Regions from separate parts of the Clostridium pasteurianum DSM 525 genome, predicted to be linked through region 2. Evidence: riboswitches for the same ligand, from Rfam matches in the RefSeq annotation. Region 2 holds a riboswitch; the other holds the start of a gene.
What was found. Region 2 has a riboswitch for cyclic di-GMP ahead of CLPA_RS13420 (lactate/malate family dehydrogenase). Riboswitches for the same ligand answer to the same signal wherever they lie in the genome.

Region 1: another riboswitch for cyclic di-GMP. It lies ahead of CLPA_RS03950 (HD-GYP domain-containing protein); the one in region 2 lies ahead of CLPA_RS13420 (lactate/malate family dehydrogenase).

The regions. Positions count from the first base shown of each region.
Region 1 is NZ_CP009268.1:898,725-911,075, reverse strand. Features, by position in the region: gene araD (L-ribulose-5-phosphate 4-epimerase) at 1-42, opposite strand, end outside; gene CLPA_RS03985 (hypothetical protein) at 107-1,144, opposite strand; gene CLPA_RS03980 (PTS sugar transporter subunit IIB) at 1,232-1,525, opposite strand; gene CLPA_RS03975 (IS110 family RNA-guided transposase) at 1,933-3,228, shown strand; gene CLPA_RS03970 (PTS ascorbate transporter subunit IIC) at 3,379-4,821, opposite strand; gene CLPA_RS03965 (PTS sugar transporter subunit IIA) at 4,862-5,323, opposite strand; gene ulaG (L-ascorbate 6-phosphate lactonase) at 5,378-6,442, opposite strand; gene CLPA_RS03955 (DeoR/GlpR family DNA-binding transcription regulator) at 6,805-7,626, shown strand; gene CLPA_RS03950 (HD-GYP domain-containing protein) at 7,723-9,432, opposite strand; cyclic di-GMP riboswitch class I at 9,675-9,762, opposite strand; gene CLPA_RS03945 ([formate-C-acetyltransferase]-activating enzyme) at 10,183-11,025, opposite strand; gene CLPA_RS03940 (formate C-acetyltransferase) at 11,107-12,351, opposite strand, start outside.
Region 2 is NZ_CP009268.1:2,945,219-2,957,569, reverse strand. Features, by position in the region: gene CLPA_RS13440 (DNA polymerase III subunit alpha) at 1-3,114, shown strand, start outside; gene pfkA (6-phosphofructokinase) at 3,349-4,308, shown strand; gene pyk (pyruvate kinase) at 4,362-5,792, shown strand; gene CLPA_RS13425 (DUF1540 domain-containing protein) at 6,274-6,639, shown strand; cyclic di-GMP riboswitch class I at 6,892-6,981, shown strand; gene CLPA_RS13420 (lactate/malate family dehydrogenase) at 7,138-7,980, shown strand; gene CLPA_RS13415 (acyltransferase) at 8,070-8,825, shown strand; gene CLPA_RS13410 (methyl-accepting chemotaxis protein) at 8,974-11,079, shown strand; gene rlmD (23S rRNA (uracil(1939)-C(5))-methyltransferase RlmD) at 11,804-12,351, shown strand, end outside.

The sequences.
Region 1 (12,351 bases), 2.0 Mb from region 2:
CATATTTGCTTCATAGATTTCTTTTTTTAAATCTTCCAACACTTCTTATTCTCCTCCTTTTAAGAATTGTTTTTTCCGTTAATTCATATTTGAATAAATCTTTATTTCAATCCCTTACAAAATATAATGCTCCTTCGCCAATTTCTCTATTTGCAGCAATTATAATATCTCGGTCCTCACCGTTCAGCACAGCCACATTACTTGGTCCTGTTCCCGCTTCTATGACTTCTGTCTTAAAAGTAAGTTTTTTCTTATCATCACACTGAATTACAAATAATTCTTTTTCGACTCTTCTATATCCCCCTATTATACTTGGAACACCTCTTAATTTTCCTCCCCAAACTACATGTCCAAAATCCATTTCCTTTGGATATCTATATATAACTTTATATTCTCCATTAATCTTTTTATTGATTAAAAAATTACTGCCATGAAACTCTTCTATTGTAACTAATTCATCTTCTCCATCCTCATCTATATCTACTACTGCAATATCACTGATGGGTTTATCTAGAATCTGTTCTACAGTCCAATCTCCATTTTCACTCTGAGGAGGCGTAATAACAAAAGCTCCTTCTTGTGAAGTAACTATTCCAGACATTTTTCCCTTCCAGGTTGTCCTGCAGTATCCATGATTTTTAGTTAATCCTTCTTTTATAACTTTAAGTTCTATTGGTTTACTTAAATCTTCTGGAAGAATTCCTACATAAACCTTCCCTGGATCTGACCAGTCATCTTTAAATTTCTTTGAATTGCATAAAACTGAACCTAGAAAATAATTAACTCCATTAGCAGTTAATATATCAAATCTGTGTACATAGGGTAAATCAAGTATTGTTTTTACAGTCCACTTATTGTCTTTCTCCGGCTTTGCCCATACAATTGTTGCCTTCTCAGATTGAAAAGTTGGAAAAAAGTTTTGTACTGCTAGAAAGTCTCCATTTTTTCCAGGTACCGCTATCATTGACATAGTACCTCCTGGTCCATCCCACACTGTAGACTGATTAAAATCCTTTTCATCATAGCTATAACAAGCACCTTCTCCTTCTGTTGCCAATAATATTTTTCTTTTCCCATCTACAATGGTGCTGCTGGTTGCATAACATCTGTGAAGCTTTGTAAGAACCTTTTTTTCAAATTTCATTTTTTTAATTCCCCCATCCTGCTATCTCTTAAACTAACTGCTTAAAATATAATGCCATCTCATATTTTCCCTTTATAACTTTTTCAATTAATTCTTATTAACTATCTTCTCTATAACTTTTTCTTCAATTTCTTTTTCTGATAAAATATTTTTTAATCCTATAATTATAGTTCCTGAATCTTCTGCTCTTTTAAAATTTGATTTAAGTACTTCTGAACAAAATACCACATCAAAATTGGATGCCTGACTTTTAGCTTCCCCTACACTATTGTGCTGAACTGTAACAGGAATATTTAATTTTTTAAAGACCTTATTTATTTTCATCTTAATTATTTGACTTGAACCCATTCCACTTCCGCAAGCTGCTATTACTCTTAACATATTAACTCCTCCTTGTATAATGTAGTCATAACATTCAATAGAAAACTATCTTGAATTCTAACGAACATTACAACTCATTTCTTTTAATTTATTCGAAGATTTTCTACCCGATAGGGTGTACTAATCTCATCTAACTTAGTTTTCTATTTTTCCCAAGTGGGAATCCATACTAGTAAATATTGATGTATAATATCTCCTGAATAGAAGATAGATGTATTCCTCCTGGGAAGTAACTCTAACGAGTCATTGATACCCGAAAATTAGCGTATCATTCCATCAGTGAGAGTTCTATGTTTAGCTGGTTGGGTTTCCCTTTGGGAATTACCCGTGTCACAAACAAGGTTATAGAATTACTGATAGAAATGGAATATCTATTCTATCTCACAAAGCAAAGGAGATATTATTTTATGAGTAAATTTTTTTATAGACCAATAGTTGGAATCGATGTATCAGCAGACTTTTCAGTAGTTGCTATACTAGCACCTGACGGTGAAGTTTATAGAAAGCCTTTTAAAATTAAGCACAATAGAAATGGTTTTGATTACCTAGTAGATCAAATAAAAAAAGCGGAAGAAGAGTTTAACATGAAAACGGCAATTTTCATGGAATCTACTGGTGTATACCATCTTACTCTTTTCCACTTTCTTAGGGATACATTTGAAACATGTATCTTAAATCCACTCATTACTAATTGTAACAAGAATGGAGACATAAGAAAAGTGAAAAATGATAAAAAAGATGCATTAACCATTGCTAAAATAGGCAAATTTCAAAATGTTAAATATACTTCTGCATTTGATATTGAAATTTATACCTTAAAAGCTCTCTGTAGAGATTACTATAAGTTTACTGATAGTAAATCTACTTTTAAGAAAAAGCTTTCTACCGACTTAAAAATTATTTTTCCTAGCTATAGCTCTGTTTTTTCAAACATTACTTGCAAAACATCAATAGCAATTTTAAAAGAATATTCAAGTCCTAAAGCTATCTTAAATGCTGATAAAAATGAGTTAATAGATCTTATTCGCAGTCATTCAAGAAAAGGACTAACATATAGTGAAAAAATCTATAAAAAGCTAATTGATGCTGCTGAAGAAGCTATTTACATTGGTCTTAAATCGCCTAGCCTGTTTGTAAAAATCATGAACACAATTTCTGTAATAGAAACTTTAGAAAATCAGCTTAACAATTTATTAAATGAAATTCATTCATTGATGAAAAGCAATAGGATTTCAGAGCAATTTAAGAAAAATGTTCAATTGATTTACTCAATACCAGGTATTGGTGAATTAACTGCCATCACAATAATGAGTGAAATAGGCAATATTAAAGGTTTTGTAAAAGCTAAACATTTAGTTGCTTACTTTGGTATTGACCCATCTGTCAATCAATCTGGTAAGTTTAACAGTAATAAAAATACTATGTCTAAACGTGGTACCAGAATAGGCAGAAGAGCCTTATATGCTGTGGCATTAGCATCCATACGAACCAGTAGAAGCGGTGAACCTATAAACAAAGTTTTACTTACCTACTATAAAGAAAACCTAAATGGTAAAAGCAAAAAGGTTGCTTTAGTGGCAATAATGCATAAACTTGTTAATTACATATTCTCCGTCCTAAGGAACCAAAAAGAGTATGAAATACGTGATCCTAAAATACATATTAAAATGTATCTTAATAATGGTTCTACTACAGCAGCCTAACGGCTAAAAACTTAAAGACTAATCATCTTACAATTAATTCCATTGTTCGTGCTTTTTCAATGGATTATTTGCTATGCAAATTTTTACTCATAAATTATTTTTTTAATTTTTATTGACTTTTACTAGCTGGTCTAAAATTTTATTTTTTATTTACCCATTTTCTGTTTCACTAACATATTCTTCATAGTCTTCTGCTATTTTAAAATAACCCTTTTTATTTTTCATATATTGAATTTGAGGTATAGCTAATAATACTATAATTACAATAGCAAAACCTACATATTGAAGATTCTTCATTAGTACTCCAATTACAGGCCATACTGTATCAAAGTCAAAATTTCCATGCCATCCACCATATTTTGATAACTGAAAATAATATGCTGCAAATGCTCCTCCTAATACCTGAATTATTCCTGATACAAAAGGTATTATCATAGCTGCCCTTAATCCGCCTTTTTTGTTCGCAAATATTGCAAAGGTAGCATTATCAAAGAATACTGGTACGAAACCTGTAATTATTAATACTGGACTTTTAAATACTACTAAACCTATAATTGATATAAACTGTCCTAAAGCTCCAAATAAAAATCCAATAGTTACAGCATTGGCATGACCAAAACCATAAGTTGCTGCACAATCAACAGCTGGCATTGATCCAGGTAAAAGCTTATTTGAAATACCTTGAAACGACTCTGTAAGCTCTGAAACGAACATCTTGACACCTAGTTGTAATATACTCAGATACACTGCAAAATTAAACGATTTTTCAATTATATAAAACATAAAGTTTCTGTCTGCAGTAAAACTTGTATCTATTTTGTGTAATAAACCCTGACCTAATATTCCCATTATAGCTCCAAAGAAAATTGTCATTAATATACCTGTGGCAACCACATTGTCATTAAAAATTGATAGAAAACCCGGTAATTTTAAATGTTCTATTGATTTTTCCTTATTTCCAATTTTTCCTGCAATTTTATCTGTAATCCAAATACCAAACATCTGTTGATGGGCTACTGCAAATCCACCACCTTCTGTTAGTTCTTGAGTAGGTTCTACCGTAAGATTTGATGATACTGCCCAGTAGGTTCCAAGAAGTAATCCAAGCATTATTACTGCCTGTGTATCAATTAAATTTGGAAAACAGAATAATACCATCCATAAAGCCGTTGAAGATTGCTGAACCATTATATGTCCTGTAATAAATACCGTTCTTATCTTTGTTCCCTTTCTAAACAATACTAAAACTATATTAAAAATAAATGCTATTAAAAGTACTACCATCATAAGCGAGAATGATTTTCCAATACCTTCTATTGCCGCTTGAGCTGCCGTTTGACCAAAATAAGGATCAATAACTGCTGCTGTTAAGTTAAAACGATCTTTTAATCCTGCCAATATTGGACGGAAATTACTTACTAGTCCCGCAGCTGCTACATTTAAAATTAAATAACCAACTGTAGCTTTTATAAAGCCTGCTATTGCTTCATAAATTGGTCTTCTTAATAGTAAATATCCTATCAATACGATAAAGCCTATAAAAAATGCTGGATTAGTCAAAATATTTATCTGGAAAAACTTCCATACACCCATTAATATACTCACAGCTACTCCCCCTATTTAATAAAATAATTTATACAATTTTTTCTTTGGTAAATTGGATAATTTCCTCTAAATCTTCTTTTTCTTCGGCATCCAATAGTTTTTGTACTACCCTTTCATCTTCAATTAACCTCACCATATTTGATAAATTTTGAATATGCACATTGCTGTCTGTCGAAGCCAATACAAAGAATAATCTTGCATCTTGCTCTGGATCATTACTGAAATGTACGGGTTTCTTTGTTCTCATAAAACATATTGCCGTTTCATTAACACCTTTAACATTTTCCTGAGCATGAGGTATACAAATATTAGGTGCTATAACTATATATGGTCCATATTTTTTAACATTTGCTATTATGGCATCTACATAAGCTTGTTCAATTGCTCCTCCGTCTAGTAAAGGTTTACAAGATGCTTGCACTGCATCTTCCCATTTTTCAAATCCTTCATGAAAAGAATATCTTTTTTTCTCAATTAATTCTTGTAACATTATAATTCCCCCTATTTATACATGAGGGTCAAATATTAACCCTCATGTTCAATATTATAAAAATGATGTAAATGGTACATTTATATCAGTAGAGAAACAATCATCAAATCCTCTTGGATAGTGATATTCTCTATTTTCACTATCATCTGGAAATGTAAATTTACCTCCTACCTGCCATATAAATGGATTAAATTTATATTGTAATCTATTCTTTCTCATATCAAATAACTCTAATATTTCTTTTGTATCAGCCTGAAAATTTGACCATATATCATGATGGAAAGGGATAACCACTTTAGTCTTTAATGCTTCAGCCATTCTTAAAATATCTACAGATGTCATCTTATCTGTAATTCCTCTTGGATTTTCTCCATAAGAACCTAATGCAACATCTATGCGGTAATCGTTTCCATGCTTTGCATAATAATTAGAATAATGTGAATCTCCACTATGATAAAGATTACCACCAGGTGTTTTTATTAAATAATTAACAGCTTTAATATCCATATCAGGAGGTAGTTTTCCTCTTATATCTCCAGTAGGCGGCTCAGTTATCAGTGCTGTTCTATCAAAGGATTCCAATGCTACTATTTCTATATCTTTAACTTTTACTATATCTCCAGGTTTAACAACTACACATCTTTCTTCTGGGACTCCCCATCCAATCCATTTATCTACACAGGCTTTTGGACCAATAAACGGAATACTTGAATCACAATTTTGAATAACTGCTGCTGCAACGTTTACATCAATATGATCATTGTGATCATGTGTTGCCAAAATTGCATCTACTTTTTTAATTCCAAATGGATCTAATACAAAAGGTGCTACTCTTAAGTTTGGTTGAAGCTTTTTACCTCCACACATTCTAGCCATTTGATGTTGTGGTTTGATATACGGATTGGATTTTGTCTTTTTTCCACTTCCACACCAAAAATCTATACATATGTTCGTACTTCCCTCTGTTTTAAGCCAAATACCTGTACATCCTAACCACCACATCGAAAAAGTTCCTGGCTTTACTTTCTCCTGTTCTATCTCCTCATTTAGCCATGTTCCCCATTCTGGAAAAGTACTAAGTATCCATGATTCTCTTGTAATATCCTGTATTTGTGACATTTTAAATTCCCCCTATAATTTTATTTAATTGTATAATTTAATGTATACATTATCTTTTTGAACTATTGTATGAATTTATTGTTTGTTTATGATTCTATAATACACCAATAGTTCATATTATTCAATAGTTTTTTAATATTTTTTATTTTATTTTTATATATTTGATCGTTTAAATTATTTATTTGAACTTTTTGTTCATTTCAGTTATAATTATATTACATAGTATTTGATAGTATCCAATACTCAATGTTTTTGTAATATTAACTATTTAACTTAAATTAGTAATTTTTAATTAAATGGTATAAACTATCATAGCAACTAATTAATTCTTTATATTAATTTAAAATAGAGGGGGTATTTTTATGGGAAAAACAAATAGTATTGTTTCTAAAAGAAGAGAGAAAATTCTAGAATATTTAAGAGTACATGAAGAACTATCCAATAATGATTTATCTGAAAAATTAAAGATTTCACCACTTACATTAAGAAGAGATCTTCAAGCTTTAGATGATGAAGGCTTAATAACTAGATTTTATGGAGGTGCAAAATTAATAGATGCTAAAGATACCTTAAATCATAAAAGAACACATAATGATATTAATCTTCAATTAAAACTAAATTCCATAGCGAAATATGCAGCTGATTTGGTACAAGACGGTGATACAATATTTATGAATTCTAGTTCAACAGTACTTTTAATGTTAAAATATCTAAAAAATAAAAGGGTTAATGTAGTTACTAATAACGGCAAAGCTCTTAATGAAAACATTGATTCCAATGTTGAACTTGTTTTAACAGGAGGGCAGGTATATGAAAGAAAACAGTCCTTAGTTGGTGATTTTGCTACTTATATACTTTCAAAAATAACAGCTGATAAATGTTTTCTAGGAGTTAGTGGTATATCTTACGAATCAGGTATAAGTACTTCAGTTCTTCAAGAAACTTTAGTAAACCATGAAATGATTAAACGCTGTGGCGGTCCAGTTTATATTTTAGCAGATAGTTCAAAAGTAGGAAGACATCACAATTTTTCAAGTGGAGACATAAATGAAATTAGTGATCTAATTACAGATTCAGATATTGATAAAAATGAAATAGAAAATTTTCAATCTAAAAATGTTAATGTCATAACAATAAATTATAGAGAAAATTCATATGAAAAATTTAGCAACAAAATCACTTAATCATTATAATTTTTTACAAAACTTTCAAAGAAGCTGTCTCGCAATGCATATTATGCACTGCGGAATAGCTTTTTAGTTAGTATATTAATATTAAAATCATATTACCTTAGTAATAAACCTCCTTAACTCCATCTGCTTGCTGAATATATTTTTAAACAGATGGTCTATTACCGTATCAAGTACATTCACATATAGAAATTCATAATGAATTTTATTACTTACATTAAAACTATTGACTATTTTTCCTGTGAGATTTATATTTTTTGCACCTTTAAAATAGACTTCCATGTTTAGAATTTTATCTAAAATGCCCTCTGCTGCCTGCTCTTTGTCTATATAAAACATCAGTCTGCTTCCACCAATTTTATATATATTAATATGCATATATTCAAAGGAGTTTAAATGAACAATTCCATCCAGATCCCATAAAATATTGAAAGAATCTACAAAGGGAATATATTCAAGGGATGAAATATGCAATGTATTATTTTCACAATAATCTTCTTTTATCTTATAACAATACATATTGTTGTTTTTATTTACATATAGATGAATGCTTCTTATATCCTCTTTTTCAATTTCATTGGAGAAATTAAATTTATTTGCCTTAAAATAGTATCCAAAATCATACTTTCCAAAAGTTCCTTCAATAGAGTATACCTTTTCCGTTGTATAGATTGTCAAGGTACTCCATATTATATCATCAGATAATATATCTGTAGTCTCCTCATTTGCCTTTAAAAGCATATTTATCATAATATCTACTAATTCAGCATCAAATTGCTTCCCCCTATTTTTTAGTAGTTCACTTATAACAAATTCTACATTTCTTGGTTCTTTATAACTTCTAGGAGAAAGCATAGCATCTACAGAATCAGCTAAACATATTATTCTGCTGCCAAGAGGGATGTCCTCGCCTTTTATCCCTTTTGGATATCCTGTACCGTCATATCTTTCATGATGACATTTTATAAGCTTTGATATGTCCTCCAATCCAAAAACATCTTTTGCAATGTTAGCTCCATATTCAGGATGCTCTTTTATAATACTAAAATCCTCTTCCGTAAGCTTTCCTTTTTTATTTAGAATATCATTACCTATATAAAGCTTACCTATATCATGCAAAAGTCCTGCTACATATATTTTTTTCAATGTATCATAATCAAGATTGAGAGCTTTTCCTATTTCTTCTGATATATTTGCCACATGATAAGGATGTAAAATTCCCGTGGAATCATTGTCATTTATCATTTCAGAAAATATATTCAATAAATTTATAAACATTTTCTGCTTCTGATCCTTTAAATAAATTGCCTGATACAAATTTTGTATCTTACATATTCTTCTAAATACTTCTTTATCCTTAATATCATCAATTGTCAATTTCATATTTACATCAAAAGTGCCTATATAAATACTGGCTATAAGGTCAGTAGAAGTACCATTATTACCTATGTAATTATCAAATATAGGAATAATAATTTCTGATGAACTGATACCGGCTACAGGTGAGTATTTCTTTTCATGATTATTTTGATAAACCACAATTTTTTTATCCTCTTTCACCAAATTCAGTATGCTTTTAGAATCAATTTTAATAACCCTTAGCCTTTTTTTGTCCAATTTTACATATTCATTTTTCTTTTTGATTACAGCATTTTTTAATACAGTAAAATTGTTATCATCATCAAACAATATTATTCCAATAATATCACAGTTTAGCAATACGGCTATTCTTCTTATATTATAATTTAAATAATCCTCTAAATTTAATTCCTTTTCCATCACATCATACATTTCGACCATTTGAATTCCTCCTCTTACCCTTATATGTTTTTATTCAATTGCTGCTATCTTTTCTCTATTTAATTCTAAATTACTGAAAACTGTATTGTACTATCTCTAAATTTTATGAATTATCTAAATAATAGTTGCTTTATGTCCAGTTTTTAAACATATATTACTTATTTAATAAATAAAAAGACACCTGCCGTGCATAGGTATCTTAATATAGCAATGAATTTTAAATTTATATTCTTAATCATATACTTGACAACCTGGCAATCCTAGAAAGAGATTTTCTTTAGACCCATAGCTTTGCGACGCTACCTTTCGATAGTTGTGCCTTTACATAGAATGATAATTTTATATATAAACCTTATTTATTGTTTTTCAAGAATTGTCAAATTTATATCATTCCTTATTATTACCTTTCCTAATTTATCCAAAACACTCCATAATCTTAAGCTTTATGTGATAAAACAATATACAATAATATGTTATGTTAACGTAATAATAACTTTTTTCACGAAATAACAATTCTTTTATTATATTTTCTACAATTATATCACTTTATAGAAATTCATTCAAATATGCCTATTTTATAGAAATTGGCCTTCTGTAGTGATACAATCGATTAAATATCAACATTGTTATGTATTACTTAAAAGTACTACTGTTTATCTTGAAGATTAATTTACCATAAATGTCTTCCTAGTCTATAATAATTCTTTACTATAAGTATAAGAAAAGGCCGTCAGGTGGATACATATCATATTAGTAACCACCCACTACAGCCTTTATGGATTTACTTTCAATAAAATCTTTTATTTCTAATATTTCTTCATCACTAAGAGTCCTCAGATCCAATAGTTTACATTCTTTTCCTAGGGCTCTGTATTTTGATCTGCCATATTGGTGAAAAGGTAATATATGAACCTCCTTTATACCAAAGGGACTTATAAAATCAATTACCTTTTGTATATTATCTCTATCAGCAGTATACTCTGGTATTAAAGGCAATCTTGGAATCATTCTTGCACCTGACTTCATCACAAGTTGAAAATTTTTCTTCATTAGCTGCATATCTTGCTTTACTATAGTTTTAGCTTTGTCACTATCCATAATCTTAAAATCCCACAGAAATGTATCAATGTATTTTGCCATTTGCAATAATATTTTGGTATCTCCAATTCCCGTAGTTTCTATAGCAGTATTTATACCCAATTTCTTTAATTCCTTTAAAAGCTTCAATGCAAATGCTCCCTGAGAAAGAGGTTCTCCACCGGAAAGGGTTACTCCACCTCCTGTGGTTTCATAGAATACAGTATCTTTCTTTACTTCTTCTAAAACTTCCTTAACAGTGTATTCCTTTCCCACAAGATCTAAAGCAGCTGTAGGGCAGTCTTCTGGTTTCATGCTGCATTGAAAACAGCTATTGCTGCTGCACTTTATACATAGACCTTCTTTTCTCATTATATCCTGCTTAAAATCTTGAGATTCCGGGTTTGAGCACCAGGGGCATTTAAGAGGACAGCCTTTAAAAAATACAACTGTTCTTATTCCACCCCCATCATGAAGACTATATCTTTGTATATTAAAAATCAAAGCTTTTTTCACATGATCACATCCTTAATGCCTCTTTAAATAAATAACAATCAGTAGGCTAGTATATTTGACTTGTTATTTATTTTCAGATGCCTAAAATACATGTTCAGTTCTATTTATGATATCATTTTGTATTGACTCGTCTAATTCTACAAACATAGCACTATACCCTGCAACTCTAACCACCAAACTTTGATACTTCTCTGGATGCTTTTGTGCCTCTCTTAAAGTGTCTGCGGAAACAACATTAAATTGAATATGCTGTATCTTAAGTCTGCTAAAAGCCTGTATATATCCAACTAATTTATTTAAGCCTTCATCTCTCTCTAGAGCATCTGGTGAAAATTTAACATTCAGCAGACTTCCATTTGAAGTTAGATAATTATCCAGTTTACTTATACTCTTTAAACTTGCAGTAGGTCCTTTTTTGTCTCTGCCAACCATAGGAGATAGTCCACCATCTGCCAACTGATCTCCATCCTTTCTGCCCTCCGGTGTAGCTCCTACTGCCTCACCTAATGGAATGTGAGCAGAAACTGTATAAGAACCTGGCTGAAATATTCCCCCTCTTGAATTTTTATATTTTTCAACTTCCTTACAATAATAAGATAAAATATCTGCACCTAATTTATCTACTTCATCTATGTCATTACCATATTTATAATATCTGTTGATAAACTTTTGTCTTAACACTTCATTTCCTTCCCAATTTTTATCTAATATATCAACTAACTCCTCTAGAGAAATCTGTTTCTCATCAAATACAAATTTCTTTATTACATATAAGGAATCGCTTAAATTTGGCGTTCCAATACCTTGAACCCCTGAGAAGTTATACAATGCTCCACCCTCAGTTACATCTTTCCCCTTTTCTACGCAGTTTTCAATGAAATTTGATAAAAACGGTGTTGGTGCACACTTTCTATGGGCAGTATCTACAAAATTAGATCCTTCCACCATATATTTAACATACTTAGAAATATTAATTTTTATTGCCTTTAATAAATCTTCAAAGTTTTTGAAAGCCTTTGGATTTTCTTTTAAAGTAACTTCCATAGTTTTTAATAAATTAAACATAGCTATATCATGAAGGCCGTAAGTTTTCCCCGGGATAGAAAGCTCAACACAACCCACTACAGCATAGTCTCTTGCGTCTTCTAGGCTTACTCCTCTATTTACGTATGCCAATATGTTAGCTTCATCATTAAATACTTGAGGCATACCAGTTCCAAGTCTAATAATTTCTGCAGCTTTCCTAAGAAAATCTCTAGGTGATTTTTCACCTACACGTATACTTAAATTTGGCTGAGGAAGTCTTATATCACCTAAAATATCAAG
Region 2 (12,351 bases):
TTAAAACAGCACAGCAGTGGAATAATTGCTCTAAGTGCTTGTTTGGGAGGAGAAGTACAATCTAAGATTTTAAAGAAAAGTAGGGAAGCTGCAGTAGAAGCTGCTCTTTTTTATAAAAATATATTTAAAGATGGATTTTATCTTGAACTACAATATCATGGAATTGATGAACAGCTGAGGGTAAATGAGGAACTGGTAAATATGTCAAAAGAACTGGAAATCCCCCTTGTAGCTACCAATGATGTACACTATATAGATAAAAGAGATTATAAATCTCATGATGTCCTTCTATGTATTCAAACAGGAAAAACTGTCAACGAGGAAAATAGAATGAGATATGCTTCTGATGAATTCTATTTAAAATCTCCAGAAGAGATGTATAAACAGTTTTCCTATGTACAAGAAGCTATGGATAATACCTGTAAAATTGCACAAGAGTGCAATTTTGACTATAAATTTCATGAATCAAAATTGCCTAATTTTCCATTAAAAGAAGGATTAGATCATTTTGAGTATATGAAAGCCCTTTGTTATGAGGGACTAAAAAAGAGATATAATCCTGTAACAGATGAGCTTACAGGTAGACTGGATTATGAACTTAAAATAATAAAAGAAATGGGATATGTGGATTATTTTTTAATAGTATGGGATTTTATAAGATTTGCCAGAGAAAATGGTATAATGACAGGGCCAGGAAGAGGCAGTGGAGCAGGTTCTATAGTAGCCTATACCCTAGGAATTACTAAGATAGACCCTATAAAATATAATCTTATTTTTGAAAGATTTTTGAATCCAGAGAGAGTATCTATGCCCGATATAGACTCTGATTTTTGTTATGAAAGACGTCAGGAAGTTATAGATTATGTGGTAGAGAAGTATGGTAAAAATAATGTTTCACAAATTGTTACCTTTGGAACTATGGCAGCAAGGGCTTGCATAAGAGATGTAGGAAGAGCAATGGATTATTCCTATGCGGAAGTGGATAAAATAGCTAAAATGATACCCTCTATGTTGAATATTACCATTGATAAAGCGCTTGAAATCAATCAGGAGTTAAAACAAATCTATGAGGAAGATGATAGAATTAAAACTCTTATTGATATTTCAAGAGATTTGGAAGGGCTTCCAAGACATACATCAACCCATGCTGCGGGAGTGGTTATAGCATCGCAGCCTTTAGTAAATTATGTACCACTTCTTAGAAATGAAGATGCCATAGTAACTCAATTTACTATGAATACGTTAGAGGAACTTGGATTATTGAAGATGGATTTTTTAGGACTGAGAACACTTACAGTTTTAAGAGATGCTGTAAATATGATAAGGGATAATAAAGGGGTAAAAATAGACTTAGATTCTATAGACTTTAATGATGAAAAAGTATATAAGATGATTGGAGAAGGTAAAACAGTTGGAGTATTTCAATTGGAATCTCCGGGAATGACAAGTTTTATGAAAGAACTTAAACCAGATAATTTTGAGGATATAATAGCCGGTATAAGTCTTTATAGACCTGGTCCCATGAAAGAGATACCAAGGTATGTAAAAAACAAAAATGATCCAGAGGGAGAAGAATATATCACACCAGAACTAGAGCACATATTAAATGTTACCTATGGCTGTATGGTTTATCAGGAACAGGTTATGCAGATAGTTAGGGATCTTGCAGGATATTCCATGGGAAGAAGTGATCTGGTAAGACGTGCTATGTCGAAAAAAAAGCATCATGTAATGGAAGAGGAAAGGCGTAATTTTATATATGGAATTACAGATGATGAGGGAAATATAGAAGTAGCAGGATGTCTTAGAAATGGTATTTCAGAAACAGCTGCTAATAAAATATTTGATTCTATGATGGACTTTGCAAGCTATGCTTTTAATAAATCTCACGCAGCAGCTTATGCAGTAGTAGCCTATGAAACTGCATATCTTATGAAGTATTATCCAACAGAATTTATAGCTGCTATGCTTAACAGTGTAATGGGAAATAATGAAAAGGTAGCATATTATGTAAGATTTGCAAAAGAAATCAATACAGAACTTTTACCGCCAGATATAAATGAAAGCTTTTCAAAATTTACTGTTAAAAATGAAAAAATACGTTTTGGAATGGCTGCAGTTAAAAATGTAGGTGTTAATGTAATAGAGAGTATAGTTAAATCTAGAAATGAAAAAGGTAAATTTATAAACTTTGTTGATTTTTGTAACAAAGTCGATATTGGAATAGTAAATAAAAGAGCAGTTGAAAGCCTCATAAAGGTAGGAGCTTTTGACTATTTTAAAATATATAGGTCAAGACTTTTAGCGGTTTATGAAAAAGTAATGGATGGAATCAGTAATCAGAGAAAGAAAAATATTGACGGACAGATAAGCTTATTTGGTAATTATCAAATGAATAGTGAAAATTCTTATAGTGATATGGATGTAAAGTATCCAGATATTAAAGAATTTCAAAAAAAATATATATTGACAATGGAAAAAGAGATGACCGGTCTCTATATATCGGGACACCCTTTAGATGAATATAAAGAAACTTTAGATGCTTCAGTAAATACAAATATATCAGATATAGTAATTGCAGAATCTTTGGAAGAAGTAAATTCCTCTGAAAACTATAAGGTTAAAGACGGGGATAGAGTAGTTATAGGCGGCATATTGACAGAGGTAACAAAGAAAATAACCAGAAATAACTCCATGATGGCATTTTGCAAAATTGAAGATATGTATGCTTCCGTAGAAGTTATAATTTTTCCTAATGTACTTGAAAAGTTTAAAATTCTTATAAAAGAAGATGAGATGATAATACTAAAGGGACGGGTAAGCATAAGAGAAGATGAACAACCTAAAATTATATGTGAGGATATAAAACCATTGGTAAAGATAAATAGTTCTAAGGTTTATATTCAAATTGAAGATGAAAATCAGGTTGTAAATACTATAAAAGAAATAGAAAATTTTCTTTCGGAATTTAAAGGTAGTACGCCCATATATATATGTACTAGGAAAGAAAGAAAAAAGTTTATGCTTCCCAGCAGTTTATGGATAAAAGAGGATATAGAGATATTAAACTTTTTGAGGAAGAGATTTGGAGAGGAAAATCTAAAAGTATGTTAACAATTATTGTATATTATTTTGTAAAATAGTACAAAATAATATGGATAATTTTTAATTTATTATATAATATAATAAAATTTAATTATATTTGTTATAAAGCATTGAAGTTTTTCTCTATTTCTATTAGAATAAAGACGGAGTGATTAATTTTTAGGGTGGACATTTCAATTCATAGTGAATTTTATAAAGCGTGTGGGACATATTTAGTCCCCGATGGTCGTAGGAGGTATGTATATGAAAACAATAGCTGTGCTAACAAGTGGTGGAGATGCACCTGGTATGAATGCTGCCATAAGAGCAGTGGTAAGAACTAGTCTTGACAAAGGAATTAAGGTTATGGGCATTAAAAGAGGTTACAGTGGATTAATAAATGGTGAACTCTTTGAAATGAAAAGACAAGATGTATCTGATATAATTCAAAGAGGTGGTACTGTTTTAAGAACTGCTCGTTGTGCTGAATTTTTAACAGAAGAAGGTAGGAAAAAGGCTGCAGGAGTTCTAAAGGTATTTGGTGTAGATGGATTGGTAGTTATAGGTGGAAATGGATCATTCATGGGAGCACAAAAGCTTTCAAAACTTGGAATTTCTACTGTGGGAATTCCTGGAACTATAGATAATGACTTACCATATACAGAATATACATTAGGATTTGATACCACTTTAAATACAGTATTAGATGCAATAAATAAATTGAGAGATACTTCTACTTCTCATGAAAGGGTAAGCATAGTTGAAGTAATGGGAAGAGACTGTGGAGATATTGCTCTATATTCAGGTATAGCTGGAGGAGCAGAAAGTGTTATAATTCCAGAAAAAGGTTATGATTTTGATGAGTTATGCAAAACTATTCTTGAAGGAAAATTAAAAGGAAAGATGCATAGCTTAATTTTAGTGGCAGAAGGTATAGGTGGTTCAATGGAACTGGCTAAACAGGTAGAAAGTGTTACTGGTATTGAAACAAGAGCAACTATTTTAGGACACATACAAAGAGGTGGAAGTCCATCTGCCTTTGATAGAATGCTTGCTTCAAGAATGGGAGTTAGGGCTGTAGAAGTTCTAATTGAAGGAAAAACATCCAGAGTTATTGGAATAAGAGAAAACAAAATAACAGATGATGATATAGACGAAGCATTAGCTGTACCAAGAAAATTTGATGAAAGACTTTATGAGATATCAGAGATACTTTCAAGATAGCTTTCATTAAATATATATATATTAGAATTTTAAAGTATAAGGAGAGTTTAAGAATGCAAAAGACTAAAATGATATTTACCATAGGACCAGCAAGTGATACTGAAGAAATGTTATCAAAATTTATTGAAGCAGGAATGAGTGCTTCAAGACACAATTTTTCACATGGCGACCATGCTGAACACAAAACAAGAATGGATCTTATTAAAAAATTAAGAGAAAAATACAATAAGCCAATAGCTATAGTACTTGATACAAAAGGACCAGAAATAAGAACACATAATTTTGATGGTAAAAAGCTTGAACTTCAAAAGGGATCTAAATTTACAGTAGTTTGCGGAGAAGAAGTTCTTGGTGATGCAACAAAATGTTCTATAACTTACACTGACTTATATAAAGATGTAGTGCCAGGAAATACAATATTAATCGATGACGGTCTTGTAGGATTAACTGTTGATGCAGTTGAAGGTACAAATATCCATTGCACAGTAGCTAATACAGGATTTGTAGGAAGTCATAAAGGTGTAAATGTTCCTAATGTTTCAATAAAGCTTCCAGCTATGACAGAAAAGGATAAATCTGATCTTATATTTGGATGTGAACAAGAAGTTGATGCAATAGCAGCTTCATTTATAAGAAAAGCAGATGATGTAAATGCTATAAGAAAAGTTCTTCAAGAAAATGGCGGAAGCAATATACTAATCTTCTCAAAAGTAGAAAATCAAGAAGGTGTAGATAATATAGATGAAATTATCGAAGCTTCTGATGGTATAATGGTAGCAAGAGGAGACATGGGAGTTGAAATTCCTATAGAATTAGTTCCACTAACTCAAAAAATGATTATTGAAAAATGTAATAAGCTTGGAAAACCAGTTATAACAGCAACTCAAATGCTTGATTCCATGATAAGAAATCCAAGACCAACAAGAGCAGAAGCATCAGATATAGCAAATGCAATATTTGACGGTACAGACGCTATAATGTTAAGTGGTGAAAGTGCTAATGGAGATTATCCAGTAGAAGCTACACAAACTATGGCAAAAATCGCTCAGGCTGCTGAAAGACAATTAAACTATAAAGATGTACTTGCAAAGAGAAAAGAAAATTCAGTTAAAAATATTGCCAATGCAATAAGCCTTGCTACTTGTGAAACAGCATCAGAACTTAATGCAGCTGCAATAGTTACTGCTACTCAAACAGGAAATACAGCAAGAATGGTTTCAAAATACAGATCAGAAGCACCAGTGATAGCTGTAACACCAAGTGAAAAAGTTGCTAGATCTCTTGCATTAAGCTGGGGAGTATCTCCAATAGTAGCTGAAAAAGTTGAGTCTACAGATGAATTAATAGTTAGATCAGTAGAAAAAGCTAAAGAATACGAATATGTTAAAGATGGTGACTTAGTAGTTGTGGCTGCAGGTATACCAGTTCAAAATACAGGAAGTACAAACATGATGAAAGTTCATGTAGTTGGATCTGAAAAATAGTTTTTAGGAATATATAAATTTGTATTGAATAGTTATTAATTATTCAAATACATAGAAGTATTGTGTATCAAATGAATCTTACTTGGCGGAAGATTATTATACTCCTGCTAAGTTTAGATGAATTATCTAAAAATATATAGTTGTTGTTTCTTACTTCTATGTAGTGTTACAGGGCTATTTATTAGATAATATTGAAAATATAAAAAATGAGCATTATTGATTGTAAAATTAATAGTGTTCTTTTTTATTAAAAATTTACTTTTTGAATAATATTTTATATTGTGGTTAAAATAATAAGATGTTAAAATATACTGGAGTATTGAAAATTTGGCAACTGATTCATTTATAGCACCTTAATAAGGTGCCCTTTTTTGTTTTTTGAATATTTTTATTTAAATAGGAAGAAAATAAGAGTATTTAATAATATGCTTTTAAAAAGATTCTAAACTATGAAAATTTCTTTGTAAGGAGTAATATAATTATGCCAAATTTAATATGTAGTGCTATAAACTGTTTAAATAATATTGATGGATTATGTACAGCTAGAATTATACATATAACAGGAAAAGATATAAATTCTAATAACAAGACTTATTGTAATACTTTTAGGTATAGAACTCTGAAAAATTCTTTGACAAATCTAAGAAATACAAATCTGCTAGGGGAAATAAAACAGATTTTTAATAAAGATTCCATAGTTATGAGTCCCAAAATAACCTGTGAAATAAATAGGTGTGGATATAATTTTAGAGGAGAATGTATATCATTAAAGGTTCAGATATATGGAATAAATTGTAATAGTGATCAATGTACAGAATGTGAAACTTTCAATGAAGGAAATTTTTAAAAATTAAAGTTAAGGGTGGTATAAAATTCTTTTCAATAAAGGTTTTATATCATTTTTTATTTTATAGGATAATTAACTATTTATTTGAAATTTTTATAAGTGAATTTTATGTATTATAATGTAAAAATATACGTAAATAAATAAAAAAATATATAAATAATACAAAATTTTATTTATAATAACTTAATATTAATAAATTTTATCCGATAAATATAATAATAAATAATATTTGTGTATAAATATAAAAATCTATAATGATAATAGCATACTTACTGAAAGGTAGGGGCGCAAAGCCATGAGTCTAAAGAAAATTCCAATTTCCATGATTGTCAGGCTGCCAAAATATAGTTATAACAATAATTTGTATTTTTGTTTGTATTTTGGTGTCTATAGTTTATGGACACCTTTTAATTTAGTATTGTTTCAGAAAAAATAGAGTGAAAAATCATATTTAATTATTGCAGTATAAATTAAAAATAAATTAGATGGAGGGAAGTTATGTTTAAAACAAAAATATCAATTATTGGTGCGGGGCTTGTGGGTTCATCTATAGCACATACTTTAATGCTAAGTTCAATAGTAACGGATATTATATTAGTTGATATGAATATGGAAAAAGCTGAGGGAGAGGCTATGGATTTAAACCATTGTATACCTTCAATAATGCCTATAAAAGTAAAAGCGGGGAAATATTGTGATTGCGCTGATTCTAAGATAATAATTATAACTGCTGGGACTATTCAAAAACCAGGAGAATCAAGATTAAATCTTACGCAGCGTAATACTGATATAATGAAATCTATAATAAGTGAAATCAAAGATTATTGTAAAGATTCAATTATTTTAATAGTTAGTAATCCAGTTGATGTTTTAACTTTTGTAGCAAATAAATTAATTGATACTGAATCAAAGAAGATAATAGGTTCTGGAACAATTTTAGACACTTCAAGATTTAAATTTTTAATAAGTGAATATATTAATGTAGACAGCAGAGATATATGTGCCTATATAATTGGTGAGCATGGGGATAGTTCTGTTCCTGTATGGAGTGCAGTAAATATCTTAGGTGTAGATATGGAAAAGTTTTTGAATAAACATCACAAGGTTGAAAAAATAAGAGATATAATACATAAAGAAGTAGTAGAGTCTGCATACAAAATAATAGAGAAAAAAGGTTCAACTTATTACGGAATTAATGATGTATGTATATCACTTCCAACTATTATAAATTCTTCAGGTATAGAAAAAGTAATAGATATCCCGTTGAACATAGGCGAGGTAAAAAAACTTAAAGAATCAGCTAATTCATTAAAAAGTATAATTTCAAGTTTGAATATTTAATATTCATCTTAAAAAAATCGTAAATACTGATAAAACAAAAAAGGAGGATATGATTATTTTTTTACGATTTTAATAGTCATAAATAATATATGAACAAAATAGATGATTTACTTATACAAATGGAAAACATCATACAAAAAGATTTAAATAAAGAGGGAGTAATACATATATTAAATATTTTAAAATGTTCTTTTCCCTTTGAAATACTAGATGAAATTCAATTATATGGAGACTATCTACCTAAAAACAAAGAAATAGGTTTTTCAGAAGAAAAGAGATATCTACATTTTTTATGGGATGCATTGGACAAGTCTCCTATGTGTCTTATAGCTAACTTTGCCATTCCATTTAGAGCAATACTAGCAAATAAGCTATTTAAGTCTTGTGGAAAAAATTTTATATGCGAAGAAAATGTTCGTTTCAATGTGCCAGATAATATGGAAATAGGTGACAATGTTTTTATAAATAAAGGAACACTTATAGATGCCAAAGGTGGTTTAATAGTTGGAAACTCAGTAGGAATAGGAGAAGGAGTAACAATATTTACACATTCTCATGCAGAACATGATCATTCACTGAGAACTTATGCCCCTGTTATAATAAAAGATTATGCAAAGATATATTCAAATTCAACTATATTACCAGATACAACAATTGGAGAACAGTCCATAGTTGCAGCTTGTTCTTTAGTAAACAAAAATGTTGCACCAAATTCTTTGGTAGCAGGAATGCCTGCTAAACATATAAGAGATAGAAAGACTTTTGATAATACTAGAGACAGATTGGGACATGTATGGCTTTATAATGGTGAATTCCAAAAAGAGGAGAGCTCTCAAAAGAAATAAATATTTAATGCAATTAAAATAAATTTATTTACCTATAAAAAATTAGATTTCAGTAGCTACTTATAATAGTATAAAACTAAAAAGACGTCTCACAGTGTGTATATGCATTGTGAGACAACTTTTAATTATTACAAGGAGATAAAAATTTATGAAAATGTCTTTTAAATCTAAACTTATTGCTATGATTTTACCATTGGTTATAGCAGGATTATTAATATTAACAGGAGTAGCATATATACAATCAAAAAATGTAATAGAAACAGAACTTATCAATGCTATGTCCATAAGGACTGAGGAATCTACAAAGCATATTGATACCTGGCTCACAGGCAGGCTGGCAGAAGTGCGTGAAACTGTACAAAGTCCAATTTTAAAACGTATTTTGCAAACTAATCCCAATATGGATCTTAAAAAGAATGATGATTCCATAAGATTAATTGATGAATTAAATTTATCCCGTTGGAATTTTATTAATACTGCATATCCAAATCAATATGCTGCTTTACATATTTTAAACACTTTAGAACCAAATGAGTGGTCAAATACTGATAATTTAAGTAAACTTACAGCAAGATATTATAATGCAAAGACTGGAGAATTTAAAACCGATCCTTGGGCTAAAGCTGCGGCTACAGAAGCAGCAGAGAGATATTCTAAGTCAAATGGTATTCCCTATGATGCCATTTTTAAACCGGCATATTCACAAGCTTATGGAAGAAATGTAGTTATGATGGTAGCTTGGCTTAAAAATGACACTGGAAAAGTTGTAGCTGGAGCAGGGTCAAGTTTAACTATAGAAACTGTAGAAAATCAAGTTAAAAACTTAAAGTATGGTAATAAGGGGTATGGAGTATTATTATCAAATGATGGAACTTTTGTTGTACACCCAAATAAAAATTGGGCAATGAAGGAAAAGGTAAGTACAGTTAATGACCCAGCTATGCAAAGAATTTCTGAACTTGCTGCCAGTGGAAAATCAGGAGTATACAGGTATAGTGAAGGAAAAGAAAAGAAGATTGCTTTTTATGATTCAGCATCAATAGCAGATTGGACAGTTGTCAATGTGGTATATGAGGATGAACTCTTTGCTTCCTCAAATAAGCTGCTTACTATAATGCTTATAATAGCCTGTATAATAATTGCAATTGTATCTTTAACAATTTATTTTGCAGCTAGTCATCTTATAAAACCACTGACTAAGCTCAATGATTTTGCTGAAATTGTATCCACTGGAGATTTAAGTGGCTCTATAGAAATTAATTCAAAGGATGAGATTGGAAACCTTGCAAGGGCTTTTAATAATACCATTGGAGCACTTAGAGGTATAGTGGGAGACATAAGTGTGGAAGCAGAAAAAGTTAACAATCTATCCAGTAATCTTGCCACCTCTTGTAATGACAGCAGTAAGGTTACAGAAGAAGTAGCCAAGGCCATACAAGTGGTAGCTGAAAATAGTACAGAGCAGGCAAAACAGGTAGGATTATCTGCTGATAAGACTGTGGAGATGGAAGAAGCAAGCAGATCAGTTACTGATAAATGTAATTATATGATTGAAACTGCTGAGCAATCTCATAATATAAGTGCTGTAGCCTTTGAAGCTGTGGAAAAGGCCATTTACAGTATGAAGGTAATAGTTGAAAATAATGAAAAGAATTTAGGTGAGAGTAAATTATTGCTTGAAAAATCATCAGAAATCGGTAAAATAGTTGAAGTAATTACCGGCATAGCTAATCAAACTAATTTACTTGCCCTTAATGCAGCTATTGAAGCTGCCCGTGCAGGAGAACAGGGGAAAGGCTTTGCTGTGGTAGCTGATGAAGTTAGAAAACTTGCAGAACAATCTGCTGTAGCTGCCAATCAAATATCTAATCTTATTAGTGGAATACAAACGCAGATTGCATCTATTACTGATAGTATGAATGATGGATCACAAGAAATTACTAGTGGTATGGAAACAGCAGCTGAGGCTGGAACCCATTTTGATGATATTGAAAAGGCTATAAGTAATATTTTCTCCGTTGTCCGTGATGTAAATTCTGCCACAGAAACAATGATTGAGACTGCTAGTAGTACTGTAACGGAGATGAAATCCACCTCTTCTATATCTGAGCAGACAGCAGCAGCAACAGAAGAAGTATCCGCAGCAGCAGAGGAACAGGCAGTTACTATGGATGAGATAGGTAATACAGCAAATCAACTGTCAACTCTTTCTCATAGACTTAATGAATTGGTATCTAAATTTAAGACTAAATAATATGGACTAGTGATTAGTGGTTGTAAAATTCCACACTTAAAGGAAGGATCATAACCACATGTTGCTGGATAATTCATTTAAACTATAATATTCATTTGATAGTGAAAGAAGCTGACCTGAAAAAATAAGAAAAAGCACTCTGAAAGGGTGCTTTTTTAGTGCATAATTTGCAATTGTATTCTGTGTGTAATAATGGATTATATAGGATATTATTTATAATGATTAAACCTAAATTATAATTTTAACTTTCAGCTAGCTTCTATCTTTATCATGTATAGTATATATTAGCGTGTACAAAGTTAGGTAGATATTTGTAAGTGGTTATAGATATATAAAGAAAATGGATAGAGATTTACCCTAGAGAATAACGGTTCTAAGTATCTAAAATACAGATAATTAGAACTCTGTCAGTAAGTTTCAGAGGTATAAAAAAACTCCATCTGAAACAAAGAACTCTGTTTATGTAATATATTTATGATATAATTAACTAGAAAATTTATCTCGTAAACAGTTTATATCAATGAATTTTTACTTAGTTGGAGTTTGCGCTCTAATTAAATTTTTAAATAAATTATTTAGTAACGTATTTCTGTTATCTTTAACTTTAGGAGTTGCAGCATTATAGCAAAAATAGTTATTGGATAAAATCAAAAGTATTATAGTGACAGTTAAGGGGATAATTTATATATAAAATATCATTGCGATGGAAAGGTGTAATTATTTAATGAAAAACAGTGTACCTGTAGTTAAAAATGAAGAATACATAATTGATATAGATTCCTTAGGTTATGAAGGAAAGGGAATAGGAAAAGTAAATAATTTTACTGTATTTGTTAAAGGAGCTTTAAAAGGAGAAAAGGTTAGGGTTAAGATCATAAAGGTAAATAAAAACTTTGCCTTTGGAAAGCTTATAGATATAATAAAACCATCAGTACATAGAGTAGAACCTGTCTGTAGTATATATAACAGATGCGGTGGCTGTCAGCTGCAGCATTTAAGTTATAGTGAACAACTGATTTTTAAAAGGAAAAGAGTGGAAGACTGTCTTGAGAGAATTGGAAAATTAAAAATCAATAAAAACTATAATTATGAGGATAAAAATAACCATAAATACAATGAAAATATAATAAATGATGGTGAAATAATTGAGAGTAATAACAGGGATTTTTCAAAAGACCTTAAGGACAGCAGCGGAATAATTATTCATGATACCATAGGAATGAACAATCCCTATAGATATAGAAACAAGGTTCAACTGCCTGTAGGAAATAT